DNA from 4 places in the Streptomyces sp. NPDC041796 genome. Region 1 is predicted to be linked to each of the others. Evidence: riboswitches for the same ligand, from Rfam matches in the RefSeq annotation. Region 1 holds a riboswitch; each other region holds the start of a gene.

Region 1 (4,666 bases):
TGTCCACCTTCATGAAGGTCGGCACGATCGCACTGCTCGCCATCGGCGTCTTCGTCGCCCTGCCCACCCTGAAGATGCCCGCGGTCACCGACTTCGCGAGCCGCGGCGACGGCCCGGTCTTCGCCGGCTCGATGTTCCCGTTCGTCTTCATCACCATCGCGTGCGGCGCGCTCTCCGGCTTCCACTCCCTGGTCTCCTCGGGCACCACCCCGAAGATGGTCCAGAAGGAGACCCAGATCCGGATGATCGGGTACGGGTCCATGCTGACCGAGTCCTTCGTCGCCGTCATGGCGATGATCGCGGCCTGCATCATCGACCCCGGTCTCTTCTTCGCGGTCAACTCCCCGGCGGGTGTGGTCGGGACCACCGTGCAGTCGGCCGCCGAAGCGGTGTCGAACTTCGGGTTCACCATCTCCCCCGACCAGCTCGCCAAGGCCGCCGCGGATGTCGAGGAGGCGTCGCTGCTGTCCCGGACCGGTGGCGCGCCGACCTTCGCGCTCGGCATGTCGGAGATCTTCTCCGCGGTGTTCGGCGGCGCCACCATGAAGGCGTTCTGGTACCACTTCGCCATCATGTTCGAGGCGCTGTTCATCCTGACGACGCTGGACGCCGGCACCCGCGTGGGCCGCTTCATGCTCCAGGACACACTCGGCAACCTCTACAAGCCGTTCAAGCAGGTGAGCTGGAAGCCGGGCGTCTGGTTCGCCAGCGCGGTCGTCGTCGGCGGCTGGGGCTACTTCCTCTGGGTGGGCGTGCACGACCCGCTGGGCGGCATCAACCAGCTCTTCCCGCTGTTCGGCATCGCCAACCAGCTCCTGGCCGCCGTGGCACTGGCCGTCTGCACCACCCTGCTCGTCAAGTCCGGCCGCCTGAAGTGGGCCTGGGTCACCGCGGTCCCGCTCGCCTGGGACGTGGCCGTCACGCTCACCGCGAGCTGGCAGAAGATCTTCTCGGCCGACCCCCGGGTGGGCTTCTTCGCCCAGCGGGACAAGTACCAGGCGGGCATCGACTCCGGGCAGGTGCTGCCCCCCGCGAAGTCGATGGACGACATGCACACCGTCGTCACCAACTCCACGGTCGACGGCGTCCTTTCCGCCCTCTTCGCCCTGCTCATCGTGGTGGTGATCGCCGACGCGGGACGGGTCTGCTTCAAGGCCGTCGCCAACCCCGACCAGGTGAAGCTCTCCGAGGTCCCGTACACCCCGTCCAGGCTGGTCGCTCCGGCCGGGCTGTTCCCCACGGCGGAGGAGAAGGCCGAACTGGTCGCGGCCGGGCTCGGCCCCGAGGGCGGCATCCGGAAGGAGGGCGGCACCGGTGAGGCGGTGCCGGCCGGGAGCGGCTCGAAGTGAGGCCCCCGGTGACCACGGGGGCGGGCGGCCGGCTGCGCCGGGCGGCGGGCTGGATCCGCTGGTACGTCCGCGAGGTGTCCGGTGAGGCCGCGTACGACACCTACGTCGCCCACGTCCGCTCCTGCGACCCGGACGCCGAGGTCATGACCCGCCGCGAGTTCGAGCGGCGGCGCACCGACGCGCTGGAGGCGGACCCCCGCGACGGGTTCCGCTGCTGCTGAGCGGGTGACGGCACGACGGGCCGCCGTGTTTCCGGGGACGGAAATGCGGCGGCCCGTCGCCGTACGCCTCCACACTCGGTCCATGGACATCACCATCAGGGCGGTACGGCCGGAGGAACACCAGGCGCTCGCCGAGGTCACGGCGCAGGCCTATCTCGGGGACGGGTTGCTGCCCTTCGGGGAGAGCGACGAGTACCTCATCGAGCTGCGGGACGTGGCCCGGCGGGCCGCCGAGGCGGAGGTGCTGGTCGCGGTCGGCGAGGACGAACGGGTGCTCGGCGGGGTGACGTTCGTGGCGGAGGGCGGCGCCCGGTGGGCCGAGCTCGCCCGGGTCGGGGAGGCGGAGCTCCGGATGCTGGCGGTGGCGCGGGAGGCGCGGCGGCGGGGCGCGGGCGAGGCGCTCGTACGGGCGTGTGTGGAGCGGGCGCGGGCGGTGGAGGGGTGTGCGCGGCTGGTGCTGTCCTGCCGGCAGTCCATGCGCGCGGCGCACCGGATCCACGAGCGGCTGGGGTTCGTGCGGACCCCGGAGAGGGACTGGGAGCCCCTTCCGGGCGTGACCCTCTTCACGTACGCGCTGGAGTTCTGAGGCACGGAAGACACAACATGTGGGGGGTGCCTCAACGGGCGCCCCCCACATGTATGCTCGTCCTCGCTGTCGCCGCAGGGGAATCCGGTGGAATTCCGGAACTGTCCCGCAACGGTGTGTTGGTGTGCCTTTGTGTACGTACGAGTCCGAAGACCTGCCGACAGCGCGCCCGGACCGTCCGGTTCGGGTGCCCAGACGTCCGGGCCTCGCGGAATGGGCCGGTGGACGCGGTGCTTTGCGCCCTGTGCCCGGGCGTGCCCGCTCCCCTGCCCGCGTTCGCGGCGGCCCCGAGCCGAGCGAGGGAGAGCCCCCACGTGACCATCGCGCCAGCCGATCCGGTTTCAGCGATCGAGAGCGACGGAAGCGACGGACCCGGGACCGTACTGCTGCGGACCCTGACCGACCTCACCGCCGATCTGCCCGACACCGACCCCGGCCGGGTCGCCGCCGCCGCGCTGCGCGGCCGGCACGCCGGTTCGGACGAGGCGGAGCTGCGCGAGCTCGCCACCGAGGCGGCCGCCGGTCTGATCGCCGAGGACCCGGCGTACTCCCGGCTCGCGGCGCGGCTGCTGACGCGGACCATCGCGGAGGAGGCGGCCGGGCAGGGCGCGGTGTCGTTCTCGGCGTCGGTGGCGGTGGGGCACCGCGAGGGTCTGATCGCGGACCGTACGGCCGCGTTCGTGTCGCTCCACGCGGACGGGATGGACGCGTTGGTCGACCCGGCGGGCGACGATCGGTTCGGCTACTTCGGGCTGCGGACGCTGTACTCGCGCTACCTGCTCCGGCACCCGATCACGCGCAAGGTGATCGAGACGCCGCAGCACTTCATGCTGCGGGTGGCGGCAGGGCTGGCGGAGGACGACTCCGTACGGGCGCTGGACGAGGTCGCGGCGCTGTACGGGCTGATGAGCCAGCTGGACTACCTGCCCTCCTCCCCCACGCTGTTCAACTCCGGTACACGCCACCCCCAGATGTCGTCGTGCTACCTGCTGGACTCGCCGCTGGACGAGCTGGACTCCATCTACGACCGCTACCACCAGGTGGCGCGGCTGTCGAAGCACGCGGGCGGCATCGGGCTGTCGTACTCCCGCATCCGGGCGCGCGGTTCACTGATCCGCGGCACCAACGGCCACTCCAACGGCATCGTGCCGTTCCTGAAGACGCTGGACGCCTCGGTCGCTGCCGTGAACCAGGGCGGGCGGCGCAAGGGCGCGGCGGCCGTGTACCTGGAGACGTGGCACGCGGACATCGAGGAGTTCCTGGAGCTGCGCGACAACACGGGCGAGGACGCCCGGCGTACGCACAACCTGAACCTGGCGCACTGGATCCCGGACGAGTTCATGCGCCGGGTCAACGCCGACGCCGAGTGGTCGCTGTTCTCGCCGGCCGACGTGCCGGAGCTGGTCGACCTGTGGGGCGACGAGTTCGACGCGGCCTACCGCGCCGCCGAGGCCAGGGGCCTGGCCCGCAAGACCATGCCGGCCCGTGACCTGTACGGCCGGATGATGCGGACCCTCGCGCAGACCGGCAACGGCTGGATGACGTTCAAGGACGCCTCGAACCGTACGGCCAACCAGACCGCCGAGCCGGGCCACACCGTCCACTCCTCCAACCTGTGCACCGAGATCCTCGAGGTGACGGACGACGGGGAGACCGCCGTCTGCAACCTGGGGTCGGTCAACCTCGGCTCGTTCGTGTCCGGCGGGGACATCGACTGGGAGCGGCTGGACGAGACCGTCCGTACGGCCGTCACGTTCCTCGACCGGGTCGTCGACATCAACTTCTATCCGACCGAGCAGGCCGGGCGCTCCAACGCCAGGTGGCGGCCCGTGGGCCTGGGCGCCATGGGCCTCCAGGACGTCTTCTTCAAGCTGAAGCTGCCGTTCGACTCCCCCGCGGCGCGCGCCCTGTCGACCCGTATCGCCGAGCGGATCATGCTGGCCGCGTACGAGGCGTCCGCCGACCTCGCCGAGCGCAACGGCCCGCTGCCGGCCTGGGAGAAGACCCGTACCGCGCGCGGGGTGCTGCACCCCGACCACTACGACGTGGAGCTCAACTGGCCCGAGCGGTGGGAGGCGCTGCGCGCCCGTATCGCCGAGGTCGGCATGCGCAACTCGCTGCTGCTGGCCATCGCGCCGACCGCGACGATCGCCTCGATCGCGGGCGTGTACGAGTGCATCGAGCCGCAGGTGTCGAACCTGTTCAAGCGCGAGACGCTGTCGGGCGAGTTCCTCCAGGTCAACTCCTACCTGGTGGACGAGCTGAAGCGGCTCGGCGTGTGGGACGCGCAGACCCGTGAGGCGCTGCGCGAGTCCAGCGGCTCGGTGCAGGGCTTCACCTGGATCCCGGCCGAGGTGCGCGAGCTGTACCGGACGGCGTGGGAGATCCCGCAGCGCGGTCTGATCGACATGGCGGCGGCCCGTACGCCGTTCCTGGACCAGTCGCAGTCGCTGAACCTGTTCCTGGAGACGCCGACCATCGGCAAGCTGTCGTCGATGTACGCGTACGCC
Region 2 (4,666 bases), on a different contig from region 1:
CCCGCAGCGTGCCGTCGTAACCGCGCCCCGCCAGCCCCGTCTGGAGCCGCGCCGCCCGGTCGAAGGCGCGCACGAACGCCGTCGCGCCCAGGCCCGCCAGGGAACGCCAGGTGGCCGCCCGGCTCGTCAGGCCGAGCCGGGCCGCCTGCGCCTCCCGGATCCGCCGGACCGAGTCCAGCAGCAGGAAACTGATCCGGTACATCACGAGCGCCACGTCGACCACCGGCGCCGGCACCCCCGCCCGCACCAGCCGCGGCAGCACGTCGGACACCGGCGTGGTGAACGCGAACAGCAGCACGCCCAGGGAGGCCGCCGACGTACGCAGCAGCAACCGCCCCGCGTGCACCGGTCCGTCCGGCGCGAGCGTGACGAACCCGTCCGGCCCGCCGACCTGGAACAGCAGCGGCACCGCGCCCGTCACACAGAAACCGAGCGGGATGCGCCACGCCCGCCACAGCTGACGTGCCGCGACCCCGGCCGGGCCGAGCAGCACCACGAGGGTCGCGGCGGCGACGAGTACGGCCCCCGGCCAGGGCGGCAGGCACACGGCCAGCGCCGTCAGCCCGAAGCCCAGGGCGGCCTTCTCGCACGGATGGCGGCGGCGCCAGCGGCTGCTGTGCGCCGCCGCGTCGATCGGCAGCACGGCGGCTAGGCGGAGGCGCGCGACGCGTCGGCGCCCGAGGGCCCCGCTTCCGAGGGCCCCGCTTCCGAGGGCTCCGTCCCCGGGACGTCCCCGCCCGGCGCCCCGGCGCGGGCGCGAGCCTCGCCCTGCCGACGGCCGCGCCGCAGACCGAAGTAGTAGGCCAGCACCCCGGCGCCGAGGGCGGCCTGGAGGGAGAACAGCGCCGACTCGATCTCACCGGACGGCGGCTCGTACAGCGGGCTGAACCACGGCTTGTAGTCCGGGTGCGACTCGGTGATGGCCGTCTCGGCCTGCCCGTCGGCACCCGTGAACGGCTCCTCCTTGTGGTCGCCCATCCCCAGCGCCAGCGGCAGGACGGCGAGCGCGACCACGACGAGCAGCAGCAGCGTATTGATCCTGGCGTTACGGCTCATCGGGCCACGGCCTCCTTCTTCACGGACACGACACCGAGCCGGGCCAGATCACCCTTGCTGGACTGCATCAGCAGCCGCATCACCAGCACGGTCAGCAGACCCTCGCTGACGGCCAGCGGAATCTGGGTGACGGCGAAGATCCCGCCGAACTTCGCCAGCGCCCCGACGACACCGCTGCTGGGGTCCGGGAACGCCAGCGCCAGCTGCACGCTGGTGACGCAGTACGTCGACAGGTCGGCCACGAACGCCCCGAAGAACACGCTCACCATCAGCGGCACGTCGAAGCGGCGCAGCAGCCAGTACACGCCGAAACCGGCCCACGGACCGACGATCGCCATCGAGAACGCGTTCGCGCCCAGCGTCGTCAGGCCCCCGTGCGCCAGCAGCAGCGCCTGGAAGAGCAGGGTGATGGTGCCGAGGACCGCCATGATCGGTGGCCGGAACAGGATCGCGCCCAGGCCGGTGCCGGTCGGGTGGGAGCAACTCCCGGTGACCGAGGGGATTTTCAGGGCGGACAGGACAAAAGTGAAGGCACCGGACGCGCCGAGCAGGAGAGTCGATTCGGGATTCGCCTTGACCTCGCGGGTCAGCGAACGAACGCCATGGGCGACGAAGGGAGCGGCGGCGACGGTCCAGGCGACCGCGTGCGCGGGGGGCAAATAGCCCTCGGCGATATGCATGATGTGGGGAGACCCTCTCCAGCACCTCGTGGATGGACAACGCGCCCTGGCCGGTCTCCTGGCTGACGGGAGGGGGTCCGGGGGTGTCCCCCCCGGACGACGTGCCGCCGCGACTCCGCCTTCCCGGACACCGCGGTCTCCCGCGGCGTTCCAGTGGCTTCCAGGGGTGGATTCCCCGGGAGTGGAGCCGGACTTCCCGATCACAGTGGCGAGGGCCGCACCGGTACCGCACCGGTTTCCCGTACACCAAGGCCCTGCGACAGTAGTGCGTTGACCAGGTACATCACAACCCGCGCGTCGGTGCGCGGCCCGGCTCCACCCCGTGGGCGCGCCTCACTCCTTGCGGTATCCGTACGCCTCGGACGCTGCCCGCACCACCGCGTCCAGATCCCCTCCCGCGGACGCGGTGACCACCGCCGCCACGGCGCCCTCCACGAACGGCGCGTCCACCAGACGCGTCCCCCCGGGGAGTTCGTCGCCCTCCGCGAGCAGGGCCTTCACCGTCAGGACGGCGCTGCCGAGGTCCACCAGGACGGCCACCCCCGCCCCGCCGTCGACGGCCGCCGCCGCCCGTGTGATCAGCTCCGCGCTGGTGCCGAGACCACCGTCCGGAGTGCCGCCCGCCGCCGCCACCGGCGCGGTCCCGCCACCGGCGAGGCCCCGGGCCAGCTCGGCGACCGAGGACGCGACGGCCGCGCTGTGCGAGACCAGCACGACGCCCACCCGCGCGCTCACCGAGCCCCCTCGGCGTCGGCGAGCGCCGCGATCAGCAGCGCCGAGGACGTCGCGCCCGGGTCCTGGTGACCGACGCTCCGCTCACCGAGATAGCTGGCCCGGCCCTTGCGCGCCCGCATCGGTACGGTCGCGAGGGCGCCCTGGTCCGCCGCCTCCGCCGCCGCCGCGAACGACGCACCGAGCGACTCGGCCAGCGCCTCGACGGCCGGCTCCAGCGCGTCCAGCATCGTCTTGTCCCCGGCCTTCGCCCCGCCGAGCTGCGCCACCGCCGCCACGCCCACCCGCAGCGCCTCCGCAAGCTGCACGGGCGCCACCTCGGCGGCGTCGCCCAGCGCCTTGCCGGTGCGCCGCAGCAGCGTCCCGTACAAAGGCCCCGACGCGCCGCCGACCGTCGAGATCAGCTGCTGCCCCGCGAGCCTGAGCACGGCCCCCGGCGTCATGGCCGTACCGCCCTCCAGGGCCTTGACCACCGCGGCGAAACCGCGCTGCAGATTGGCACCGTGGTCCGCGTCACCGATCGCCGAGTCGAGCTCGGTGAGCCGGTCCGCCTCCCGGTCCACGGATGCGGCCACGCCGGTCATCCAGCGCCGGAAGAACTCCGCGTCAAGCATCACGGGCCTCACATTCCCCACCGCAGGGCGGCCGTCCGCACCGGCGCGTCCCACAGTCGCAGCAGTTCCTCGTCCACCTGACACAGGGTCACCGAGCACCCGGCCATGTCGAGCGAGGTCACGTAATTGCCGACGAGCGTACGGGCCACGGAGACGCCCCGCTCGCCCAGCACCCGCTGGACCTCGGCATTGAACCCGTACAGCTCCAGCAACGGCGTCGCACCCATGCCGTTGACCAGCACCAGCACCGGACCGCTCGGCCCGAGGTCCTCCAGGACGGCGTCCACCGCCAAGTCGGCGATCTCGCCCGAGGTCATCATGGGGCGCCGCTCCCGCCCGGGCTCCCCATGGATGCCGATGCCCAACTCCAGTTCACCCGGGGGCAGATCGAACGTCGGGCTGCCCTTCGCGGGCGTGGTGCACGCGCTCAGCGCCACACCGAAACTGCGCGAACCCGCGTTCACCCGCCGGGCGATCGCCTCCACCCGCTCCAGGGGCGCCCCCTCCTCGGCGGCCGCACCGGCGATCTTCTCCACGAAGAGCGTGGCCCCGGTCCCGCGCCGCCCCGCCGTGAACGTGCTGTCGGACACGGCCACGTCGTCGTCCACGAGGACCTTGGCGACCCGCACGCCCTCGTCCTCGGCGAGCTCGGCCGCCATCTCGAAGTTCAGCACGTCCCCGGTGTAGTTCTTGACGACGAACAGCACCCCGTGCCCACTGTCCACGGCGGCCGCCGCCCGCACCATCTGGTCGGGAACGGGTGACGTGAAGACCTCGCCCGGACAGGCCGCCGCCAGCATTCCGGGCCCGACGAACCCGGCGTGCAGCGGTTCGTGCCCGGATCCGCCCCCCGACACCAGCGCCACCCGCCCGGCGACGGGCGCGTCACGCCGCACCACGACCCGGTTCTCCACGTCCACGGTGAGCTCGGGATGCGCGGCCGCGATCCCGCGCAGGGCGTCGGCGACGACGGTCTCGGCCACGTTGATCAGCATGCGCAACGGAATCTCCCAGCAGGATGGTCGGACGGGTCTCTGGCGGGACTGCAGCCGACCCTGCCACGCCGGCCGGTGCCGTGTCAGCGGGACGTCCCGGCTGAGCCGGAGCGCCGCCGGTGGGCAGCCGTTGGCGTGAACTGTGGTTCGGGCGGGTGACCCGTCGTGCCGGACCGTGAGGATGTGATTACGGTCGTTCGAGTGCCATCCCCTCTCGAAGGACGGTCCAACATGGCGAACAACGAAACCGGCGACGTCACGGGCACCAAGGACAAGAACTACAACCTGATCTGGTACGTGGAGTCCTGCCTGAACAACGCGCTGCGGCTGGAGACCTACATCAAGGACGCGGAACGGGAGAACGACGCGGAGATCGCCGACCTGTTCCGCAAGGCGCAGAGCGACAGCCGCAAGGGCGCCGAGCTGGGCAAACAGCTCCTGCGCGGCCGTCTCGGCAGCTGACCGCACAACGCGGTCCCCGGCAGGGCGGCACGCCCCTGGGCGTGCCGTTCGCCATGGGTGGGCCCCACGGGCACATCCGCCCGCACGGGACGGGGGTGGAACACGATGGCACGGCTGGAGGTGCGCG
Region 3 (4,666 bases), on a different contig from region 1:
CAGCTTGGACGGGTCCATGGAGGAGATCTGCGCGTACTCGTCGAGCAGCTGCTCCAGGCGGGTGATGTCGCCGTACGACTCGGCACGGGCCATCGGCGGCACCAGGTGGTCGACGAGCGTGGCGTGGACGCGCCGCTTGGCCTGGGTGCCCTCGCCCGGGTCGTTCACCAGGAACGGGTAGACCAGCGGGATGTCGCCGAGGGCGGCGTCGGGGCCGCAGGCGGCGGACAGGCCGGCGTTCTTGCCGGGCAGCCACTCCAGGTTGCCGTGCTTGCCCAGGTGGACCATGGCGTCGGCGCCGAAACCGCCGTCCTCCGCCCGGGCCGCGATCCAGCGGTAGGCGGCCAGGTAGTGGTGCGAGGGCGGCAGGTCGGGGTCGTGGTAGATCGCGATCGGGTTCTCACCGAAGCCGCGCGGCGGCTGGATGAGGATGAGGAGGTTCCCGCGGCGCAGGGCGGCGAGGACGATGTCGCCCTCCGGGTTGCGCGAGCGGTCCAGGAACATCTCGCCGGGCGGCGGGCCCCAGTGTTCCTCGACCTGGTCGCGCAGCTCCTGCGGCAGGGCGGAGTACCAGCGCTTGTAGTCGGCGGCCGGGATGCGGACCGGGTTGCGGGCGAGCTGCTCCTCGGTGAGCCAGTCCTGGTCGTGGCCGCCCGCCTCGATGAGGGCGTAGATCAGCTCGTCGCCGTCACCGGACGCGAGGCCCGGCACCTCCTCGGTGCCGAAGTCGTAGCCCTCCTCACGCAGCCGCCGCAGCAGGGCGACGGCCGAGGCGGGGGTGTCGAGGCCGACGGCGTTGCCGATGCGGGAGTGCTTGGTGGGGTACGCGGAGAGGACCAGCGCCAGGCGCTTGTCGGCGTTCGGGATGTGACGCAGCCGGGCGTGGCGTACGGCGATCCCGGCGACGCGGGCGGCGCGCTCGGTGTCGGCGACGTACGCGGGCAGGCCGTCGGCGTCGATCTCCTTGAAGGAGAACGGCACGGTGATGAGCCGGCCGTCGAACTCGGGGACGGCGACCTGGCTGGCGGCGTCCAGCGGGGACAGCCCCTCGTCGTTCTCCTCCCAGGCGGAGCGTGAGCCGGTCAGGCACAGCGCCTGGAGGATGGGGACGTCGAGGGCGGCGAGCGCGCCCGCGTCCCAGGCCTCCTCGTCACCGCCCGCCTGGGCCTCGGCGGGCTTGGTGCCGCCGGCGGCGAGGACGGTGGTGATGACGGCGTCGGCCATCCGCAGGTTCTCGACGAGCTCCGGCTCGGGGGCGCGGAGCGATGCCACGTACAGGGGGAGGGCCTGGCCTCCGGCGTCCTCGATGGCGTCGCAGAGGGTGTGGATGAAGGCGGTGTTCCCGCTCATGTGGTGGGCGCGGTAGTACAGCACGGCGACCGTGGGGCCCGTGGTGTTCTGCGCGGTCCGCTCCAGCGGGCCCCAGGTGGGGGCGGCGGCCGGGGGTTCGAAACCGTGGCCGGTGAGCAGGACGGTGTCGGAGAGGAAACGGGCGAGTTGTTCCAGGTTGCCCGGTCCGCCGTGGGCCAGGTAGGCGTGCGCCTCGGCCGCGATGCCGATCGGGACGGTGGAGGTCTCCATCAGCTGGGCGTCGGGCGCCTGTTCGCCGGTGAGGACGACGAGCGGCTTACCGGTCTCGCGGAGCGTGTACAGGCCCTCCTCCCAGGCGCGGATGCCGCCGAGGAGGCGTACGACGACGAGGTCGGCGCCGTCGAGCAGGGCGTCCAGGTCGTCCAGGGGGAGCCGGGCGGGGTTGGCGAAGCGGTACTCGACGGGCCCGCCGGCCGCACGGGCGCTCAGCAGGTCCGTGTCGGAGTGCGACAGCAACAGGATCATGGCGTGCGCAGGCCTTCCTCGGGGTGTCCGCGCCCCGGGTGTTCGTAGGACGGCGGGAGTTCCTGACTTACCGGACCTTTCGGGTTCGGCTCACAGTGGCGGGACCGCGCCGGAATCTCACCGGGCTTCCTCCCTAGGGCCCTGGGACCCTGTGCCGTCTGCATAGTAGAGGCTGCGCGTATGCTCGCCGCCATGCCGCCCAGCTCACCAAAGCCCCAGGACCGGGGCGAAGCTCACATACGGGACCGCGGTGACGCCTGCCCGGGTGCGCTGCGGCTGCACCAGGCCGACGACGGCGCCCTGGCCCGCCTCCGCCTCCCCACCGGAGTGCTGACTCCCCGTCAAGTTCGGTTGCTCGCCGACGCGTCGGACCGGCTGGGCGACGGGCACCTCTCCCTCACCTCGCGCGGCAACCTCGAACTGCGGGGACTCGGCGAAGGCTGCGGGCTCGGACTGGCGGACCTACTGCGGGATGCGGGCCTCCTCCCCTCCGAACGGCACGAACGCGTACGGAACATGGTGGTCTCACCGCTCGCCGGACCCGACGTGCAGGCCTGGGCCGCGCGCCTGGACGAGCTCCTGTGCGCCGAGGAGTGGACGACCGAACTGTCCGGCCGCTTCCTCTTCGCCGTGGACGACGGACGGGGCGATGTGGCGGCCCTGTCCCCCGATGTGACGTTGCTCGCAGCCCCGGACGGGCCGCTGCTGCGGATCGCGGAGCGGACGTACCGCGTGGCCGCCGCCGACGCGCCCCGCGCCGCGCTCACGGCGGCCGGGGCGTTCCTCGCCGCCGCCCGCGCGGCGGGCACGGGCGCCTGGCGGATACGGGAGCTGCCGCCGGGGCAGGACGTGGACGTGACGGGACACCTGCGGGCGGCCGGCATCGCGGCACAGCCCGTACCGGACTTCGTGTGCGCGACGAGCGGACCGCCCGCGCCCGGGGTGACCGGCGACGGCGCGGTCTGCGTCCTCGCCCGCCTCGGCCGGGTGACCTCGGCCCAGTTCCGGGCCCTGCTGCCCGCCGAGGAGGTACGCGTCACCCCGTGGCGCGGCTTCGTGCTGCCCGGCTTCACCGACCGGGCCACGGCCGAGGAACGGCTGGGCACCCTCGGTGAGGCCGGGTTCCTCACCCGTACCGACTCCCCCTGGATCGGCGTCACCGCCTGCACCGGACGCCCCGGCTGCACCAAGTCCCTGTCCGACGTACGGGCCGACGCACGGCCCCGCGAGGGTGCGCTGCCCGTCCACTGGTCGGGGTGCGCCCGCCGCTGCGGCCACCCGCACGGCACGTGGACCGACATGGTGGCGACCGGCGAAGGCGCGTACCAGATGACCGTACAAGGACCGACGAGATGAGCGAGAGCAGAGTGTTCGACTACGAGAAGGACGGGGCGGAGATCTACCGCCAGTCCTTTGCCACGATCCGCGCCGAGGCGGATCTCGCGGACCTGCCGGCCGACGTCGGCCAGGTCGCCGTGCGGATGATCCACGCCTGCGGCATGGTCGACCTCGTCCGCGACCTGGCGTACACGCCGGACGTGGTGGCCCGCGCCCGCGAGGCGCTGCGCGCCGGCGCGCCGATCCTGTGCGACGCGCAGATGGTCGCCAGCGGTGTCACGCGCAAGCGGCTGCCCGCCGACAACGACGTGATCTGCACCCTCTCCGACCCGTCCGTTCCGGCGCTCGCCGCCGAGCTCGGCACCACCCGCAGCGCCGCCGCGCTGGAGCTGTGGCGCGACCGCCTCGAAGGGGCGGTCGTCGCGGTCGGCAACGCCCCGACCGCGCTGTTCCGCCTCCTGGAGATGATCGAGGCGGGCGCCCCGCGCCCGGCGGCCGTGATCGGCATACCGGTCGGGTTCATCGGCGCGGCCGAGTCCAAGGACGCCCTGGCGGCGTTCCCCGGCCTGGAGCACCTGGTGGTGCGCGGGCGGCGGGGCGGCAGCGCCATGGCGGCGGCGGCGATCAACGCGATCGCCCACGAGGCGGAGATCCAGGCATGAGCGGCAAGCTGTACGGCGTGGGCCTCGGCCCCGGCGACCCGAACCTGATGACGGTGGCGGCGGTGAAGGCCATCGCCGCCGCCGACGTGATCGCGTACCACTCGGCGCGCCACGGCCGCTCGATCGCGCGCTCGATCGCGGCCGAGCACATCCGCGAAGACCACGTCGAAGAGCGCCTGATGTACCCGCTGACCGTCGAGACGACGGACCACCCGGGCGGCTACCGGGGCGCGCTGAACGACTTCTACGAGGAGGCGTCCGCGCGGCTCGCCGCCCACCTGGACGCGGGCCGCACGGTCGCCGTCCTCGCCGAGGGCGACCCGCTCTTCTACGGCTCCTACCAGCACATGCACAAGCGGCTGGCGCACCGGTACGACACGGAGGTCATCCCCGGCGTCACGTCGGTGAGCGCGTCGGCGGCCCGCCTGGGCAAGCCCCTGTGCGAGGCGGAGGAGATCCTGACGATCATCCCCGGCACGCTGCCGGAGGAGGAGCTGACCGCCCGTCTGGCCGCCACCGACTCGGCGGTCGTGATGAAGCTGGGCCGCACCTTCCCGACGGTACGGCGCGCCCTGGAGCGGGCCGGCCGTCTTCAGGACGCCCACTACGTGGAGCGGGCCACGATGGCCGGTGAACGGACCGGCGCCCTCGCGGACGTCGACCCCGAGTCGGTCCCGTACTTCTCCGTGGCGGTGCTCCCGTCGCGCGTCGACTCCGGCCCGGCCGTGCCCGAACAGGGCGAGGTCCTGGTCGTCGGCACCGGACCGGCCGGCCCGCTGTGGCTGACGCCCGAGACGCGCGGCGCGCTCGCCTCGGCGACCGACCTGGTC
Region 4 (4,666 bases), on a different contig from region 1:
TGCCCGCCCGCACCTGGCGGGACAGCAGGCAGACCATGCGGGCGGCCACCACCGTGACCGGCAGGACCAGCAGCGCGGGCCGCGCCAGCAGGTCCGCCGCGCCGACGCCGACCCAGGTGGCGGGCAGCCACCCGAGCTTCAGCGACAGCCCGGTCACCAGCAGCAGCGCCAGCACGAAGTCGGGTACGGCGTTCAGCGCCAGGGTGACGGACGTGACGGCCCGGTCCAGGCGGCCGCCCTCGCGCAGGCCCGAGACGATGCCGAGGGCGACGGCCAAGGGGACGACCACGGCGAGCGTGACCGCCGCGAGCACCAGTGTGGTGCCGACCGTTCCGGTCAGGATGTCCAGCACCGGACCGCCGCTCACCAGCGATGTGCCCAGGTCGCCGGTGAGGACCCCCGACGCCCAGTCGGTGAACCGTTCCAGCGGCGGGCGGTCCAGGTGGAGTCGCTCGCGCAGCGCCGCCACCTGCTCGGCGTCGGCGTCCTCGTTGTTGCGGACGTCGGCCGCGTCTCCCGGCAACAGGGAGGTCAGCACGAAGACCAGCACGGCGAGCAGGGCGAGTTGGACGACACCGAGCGCGACGCGCGTCAGGGCGTACCGGCGCATCGTCAGGCCAGCCACGCCTTGTCGAAGCGTGCCGAGCCCAGGGTGTTGGGCGGAGCCGCCTCGATGCCCCGGACCCGCGACGAGACACCGTTCAGCCAGTCCGGGTGGCCCCAGATCAGCAGGCCGCCCTCGTCGTGGAGGGTGCGCTGCAACCGGCCGTACAGAGCGGTGCGTTCGGCCACGTCAGTGGTGGACTGGGCCTTGGCGAAGGTGGCGTCGAAGTCCTTGCGGCGCCAAGCGGAGGCGTTGAACGCCGACTTCGTCAGCAGGCGGTCGTTGATGTAGTTGGGGATCGTCATCGCGCCGGAACGGTGGCTGCCCATCGCACCCTTGGTGAGCTGGTCCTTGAAGTACGTCTCCGACGCACCCGTGGTGACCTTCACCCGCAGACCGGCGTCGGCGGCCTGCTCCGCGAAGAGGGTCGCCGCCTCCACGAAGCCGTTGGCGGCCGAGGAGGTGTAGATCGACAGGGTCTTGTTGAGCACGCCGGCCTTCTTCAGCAGCGCACGCACCTCCTCGACGTCACGCGTACGCTGCGGAATGTCCTCGGGGTAGTACTGGTAGCCCTTGCCGAACATGTCGTTGCCGACCACGCCCTGGCCCGCCAGGACGACCCGCACCAGCTTCTCGCGGTCGGCGAGCAGCTTGAACGCCCGTGTGACGTCGGGGTTGTCGAAGGGCTCCTGGTCGCACTTCATCACGATGGCGTGGGCCGTGCTGCCCTTCGCCGCCAGGATCCGCACCGATGCGTCGGCCTGTACGGTCCGGGCGAAGGTCGGGGTCATCTCGTAGCCGAACTCCGCCTCGCCCGCCCGCAGGGCGTTGCCCCGGGCGTCGGCGTCGGCGGACAGGATCCTCAGCTCGTCGACGTAGGCCCCGCCGTCCCAGTGGTCGTCGAACCGTTCGGCGACGAAGGCGCGCCCGGCCCGGAAGGACTTCAGCCTGAACGCCCCGGTCCCCACGGGCTTGGCGGGGTCGGCGTAACGGGAGCTGACGACGGCCGTGCCCAGCGTGCCGAGCAGGGCGGGGAACTCGGCGCCGGGCTGCTTCAGCGCGACCTCCACGACGTTCTTCCCGGCGCTCCGGCTCTTCTTGAGGTCGATGACGGAGAGCAGGCTCTGCGCGAAGTGGGTGGTCGCCTTCGGGTCGAGGATGCGGCCGAAGGTGAACAGCACGTCCTCGGGCGTGAGCCGCTTCCCGTCGTGGAACAGCGCGTCGCGCAGCGTGAACCGCCACAGCGTCGCGTCGGCGTTGGACTCCCATGTCCGGGCGAGGCGCGGCACCGGCTTCATGGTGGCGTCCAGGTCCACGAGCCGGTCGAAGAGGGCCTTGGTACGGGCCATGTCGATGGCGAGGGCCTCGGCGTGCGGGTCGATGGTCTCCTGCTCGCCACCCCCGGTGAACAGCGCCCGGAACTGACCGCCGCGCCGGGGCTTCGCCTTGTCGCCCGCGGCCGCTCCGCCGCTGCCGGCGCCGCCACCGCACCCGGTGAGCGCCAGGGCGCCGGCACCGGCGGCGGCACCGGTGAGGGCGAGGAATTCTCGACGGTTGTGCCAGATGGACATGCTGCTCCCAGGAATCACGTGAGTGGGCCCCCGCACCGCGGCCGCGCCGGACGGAGGACGGACGGTGGGGGGCGTGAGCAGCATCGACTATATGAAAATGATTGTCAACATCGTCTGATGATCCGTCGGTCGCGTGATCATGCCTCGACGCCTGTGGTAGCTTGCGCGGGCCAGTCGAACTCCGTGCGTATGCACGTGGGTCAGGGAATCCGGTGGGAATCCGGAACTGACGCGCAGCGGTGAGGGCGACGGGCGTGGCAGCAAAGCCACTGGGCCGGATCCCCCGGCCCGGGAAGGCGCCTCGCCCGGATGACCCCGAGTCCGAAGACCTGCTGGCACGTTCCGTACGGACGGGCCCCGCGCATGGGCCCTCGACGCTAGGACATCGCCGTGCCCCTCACGCGCCCCACGCCTTCGTTCGCCCTGCTCGCGTGCGGGGCCCTCCTCCTGACCGGATGCGGCGCCCCCGCCGGGTCCCCGTCGCCCTCCTCCGACCGGGCCCGGGTGCTCGACAACTGCGGCCGGAAGGTGGAGATCCCGGAGAAGGGCCCACAGCGGGCCGTCTCGCTCAACCAGGGCACCACCGAGATCATGCTGTCCCTGGGCCTGGCCGACCGGATGGCCGGAACCGCCACCTGGACCGACCCCGTCATGAAGGGCCTGGAAAAGGCCAACGCGGGAGTGGAGCGGCTCGCCGAGAACAACCCCTCCTTCGAAAGAGTCCTCGACACCGAACCCGATTTCGTCACGGCGTCGTTCGCCTCCACCCTCGGCAAGGGCGGCGTGGCCACCCGCGAACAGTTCACCAAGCTGGGGGTGCCCACCTACCTCTCGCCGTCCGACTGCGAGGGCAAGGACAACAGCGGCTCGGGAGACGGTGTCCGCACCAAGCCGCTGACCATGGACACGGTCTACGGGGAAGTGCGCGACCTCGCCCGGGTCTTCGGCGAGGAGAAGCGCGGCGACCAACTGGTCGCGCGGCTCACCTCCCGCGTCACCCGAGCGACCACGGGCCTCGACGCCTCCGACGTCACCCTGCTGTACTGGTTCTCCGACGCCAAGTCGCCCTACATGGCGGGCTGCTGCGGAGCCCCCGGCATCATCACGCGCGAACTCGGCGCCAAGAACGTCTTCGACGACACCACCGAGGAATGGCCCCAGATCAACTGGGAGACCGTGGCCGACCGCAACCCCGACGTCCTGGTGATCGGAGACCTCACCCGCAAGGCACAGACGGGGGAGAGCGCCGCGAAGAAGATCGAGTTCCTGGAGTCGAACCCCGTCACCAGGAACATGGACGCCGTCAAGCACCGGCGGTACGTCCTGGTCAGCGGCCAGGCCATGAACCCGACCATCCGCACGGTCGAAGGCATCGAACAAGTCGCCGCCGGACTGCGCCGGTTCGGTCTGGCGAAGTGACGACCACCCTGCTGCGCACGGCGGCGGGGTTCGCGGCGCTCGCCGCGTCCGTCGCCGTGGCGATCACCATCGGCCCCGCGGACATCGGTGTCGCCGACGTCTGGTCCGTCGTCGCCGCCCACCTCGGCGGGGACGCCCCCACCCTGACACCCATCAGGGACGGGATCGTCTGGAACCTCAGGCTGCCCCGTACCCTGCTGGCCGCCGTGTGCGGCGCGGGACTCGCGCTGTGCGGAGCGGTGATGCAGTCCCTGCTGCGCAACCCGCTCGCGGACCCCTTCGTCCTCGGTGTCTCCTCCGGAGCCTCCACCGGCGCGGTCGCCGTGGTCGTCCTCGGCGTGGGCGGGGGAGTGCTGTCCGTCTCCGCGGGTGCCTTCGCCGGCGCGGTGTGCTCGTTCGCGGCGATGCTGCTGCTGAGCCACACCCTCGGCGGGACCACCGACCGGGTCGTGCTGTCCGGTGTCGCGGCGATGCAGCTGTTCTCCGCACTCACCTCCTTCATCGTGGTCACCTCCGCCGACGCGGAGACCACCCGAGGCGTGCTGTTCTGGCTGCTGGGCTCGCTCAGCGGCGCCGGCTGGACCGACGTCTGGCTCGGCCTCGCCGCCCTCGTACTCGCCCTCGCCGTCTGCCTCGGCCATGCCAGGACCCTGGACGCGTTCGCCTTCGGACAGGACGCGGCGGCCACCCTGGGCGTGAACGTGGCCCGCGCCCGGACGGCACTGCTGTGCGTCACCGCCCTGCTCACCGCCGCCCTCGTCAGCTCGGCCGGCGCCATCGGCTTCGTCGGGCTGGTGCTGCCCCACGCCGCCCGCGCCCTCACCGGCCCGGGACACGGCCGGCTGCTCCCCGCCACCGCGCTGGGCGGAGCCGTGTTCCTGGTGTGGATCGACACCCTCGCCCGGACCGCCATCGACCCGCAGGAGATCCCCGTCGGCGTCGTCACCTCCCTGGTCGGCGTCCCCGCCTTCGTACTCGTCCTGTACCGGACCCGGAGAACCCGACGATGACCCTCAGCGCCGACCACGTCTCCCACACCGCCGACGGACGACTGATCCTCGACGGCGTCGCC

Evidence for each region. Region 1 has a riboswitch for cobalamin ahead of ACZ6C1_RS00860 (ribonucleoside-diphosphate reductase subunit alpha). Riboswitches for the same ligand answer to the same signal wherever they lie in the genome.
Region 2: another riboswitch for cobalamin. It lies ahead of ACZ6C1_RS05390 (energy-coupling factor ABC transporter permease); the one in region 1 lies ahead of ACZ6C1_RS00860 (ribonucleoside-diphosphate reductase subunit alpha).
Region 3: another riboswitch for cobalamin. It lies ahead of cobN (cobaltochelatase subunit CobN); the one in region 1 lies ahead of ACZ6C1_RS00860 (ribonucleoside-diphosphate reductase subunit alpha).
Region 4: another riboswitch for cobalamin. It lies ahead of ACZ6C1_RS18925 (ABC transporter substrate-binding protein); the one in region 1 lies ahead of ACZ6C1_RS00860 (ribonucleoside-diphosphate reductase subunit alpha).

The regions. Positions count from the first base shown of each region.
Region 1 is NZ_JBVJAH010000001.1:187,320-191,985, reverse strand. Features, by position in the region: gene ACZ6C1_RS00875 (carbon starvation CstA family protein) at 1-1,349, shown strand, start outside; gene ACZ6C1_RS00870 (YbdD/YjiX family protein) at 1,358-1,570, shown strand; gene ACZ6C1_RS00865 (GNAT family N-acetyltransferase) at 1,653-2,156, shown strand; cobalamin riboswitch at 2,210-2,332, shown strand; gene ACZ6C1_RS00860 (ribonucleoside-diphosphate reductase subunit alpha) at 2,471-4,666, shown strand, end outside.
Region 2 is NZ_JBVJAH010000002.1:434,992-439,657, reverse strand. Features, by position in the region: gene cbiQ (cobalt ECF transporter T component CbiQ) at 1-643, opposite strand, end outside; gene ACZ6C1_RS05395 (energy-coupling factor ABC transporter substrate-binding protein) at 649-1,056, opposite strand; gene ACZ6C1_RS05390 (energy-coupling factor ABC transporter permease) at 1,053-1,736, opposite strand; cobalamin riboswitch at 1,768-2,002, opposite strand; gene ACZ6C1_RS05385 (PTS-dependent dihydroxyacetone kinase phosphotransferase subunit DhaM) at 2,070-2,471, opposite strand; gene dhaL (dihydroxyacetone kinase subunit DhaL) at 2,468-3,082, opposite strand; gene dhaK (dihydroxyacetone kinase subunit DhaK) at 3,091-4,083, opposite strand; gene ACZ6C1_RS05370 (hypothetical protein) at 4,309-4,539, shown strand; gene ACZ6C1_RS05365 (hypothetical protein) at 4,645-4,666, shown strand, end outside.
Region 3 is NZ_JBVJAH010000006.1:416,225-420,890, reverse strand. Features, by position in the region: gene cobN (cobaltochelatase subunit CobN) at 1-1,836, opposite strand, end outside; cobalamin riboswitch at 1,873-2,005, opposite strand; gene ACZ6C1_RS15070 (cobalamin biosynthesis protein CobG) at 2,029-3,192, shown strand; gene ACZ6C1_RS15065 (precorrin-8X methylmutase) at 3,189-3,836, shown strand; gene ACZ6C1_RS15060 (precorrin-2 C(20)-methyltransferase) at 3,833-4,666, shown strand, end outside.
Region 4 is NZ_JBVJAH010000008.1:295,301-299,966, forward strand. Features, by position in the region: gene ACZ6C1_RS18915 (ABC transporter permease) at 1-610, opposite strand, end outside; gene ACZ6C1_RS18920 (ABC transporter substrate-binding protein) at 613-2,175, opposite strand; cobalamin riboswitch at 2,330-2,526, shown strand; gene ACZ6C1_RS18925 (ABC transporter substrate-binding protein) at 2,566-3,594, shown strand; gene ACZ6C1_RS18930 (FecCD family ABC transporter permease) at 3,591-4,604, shown strand; gene ACZ6C1_RS18935 (ABC transporter ATP-binding protein) at 4,601-4,666, shown strand, end outside.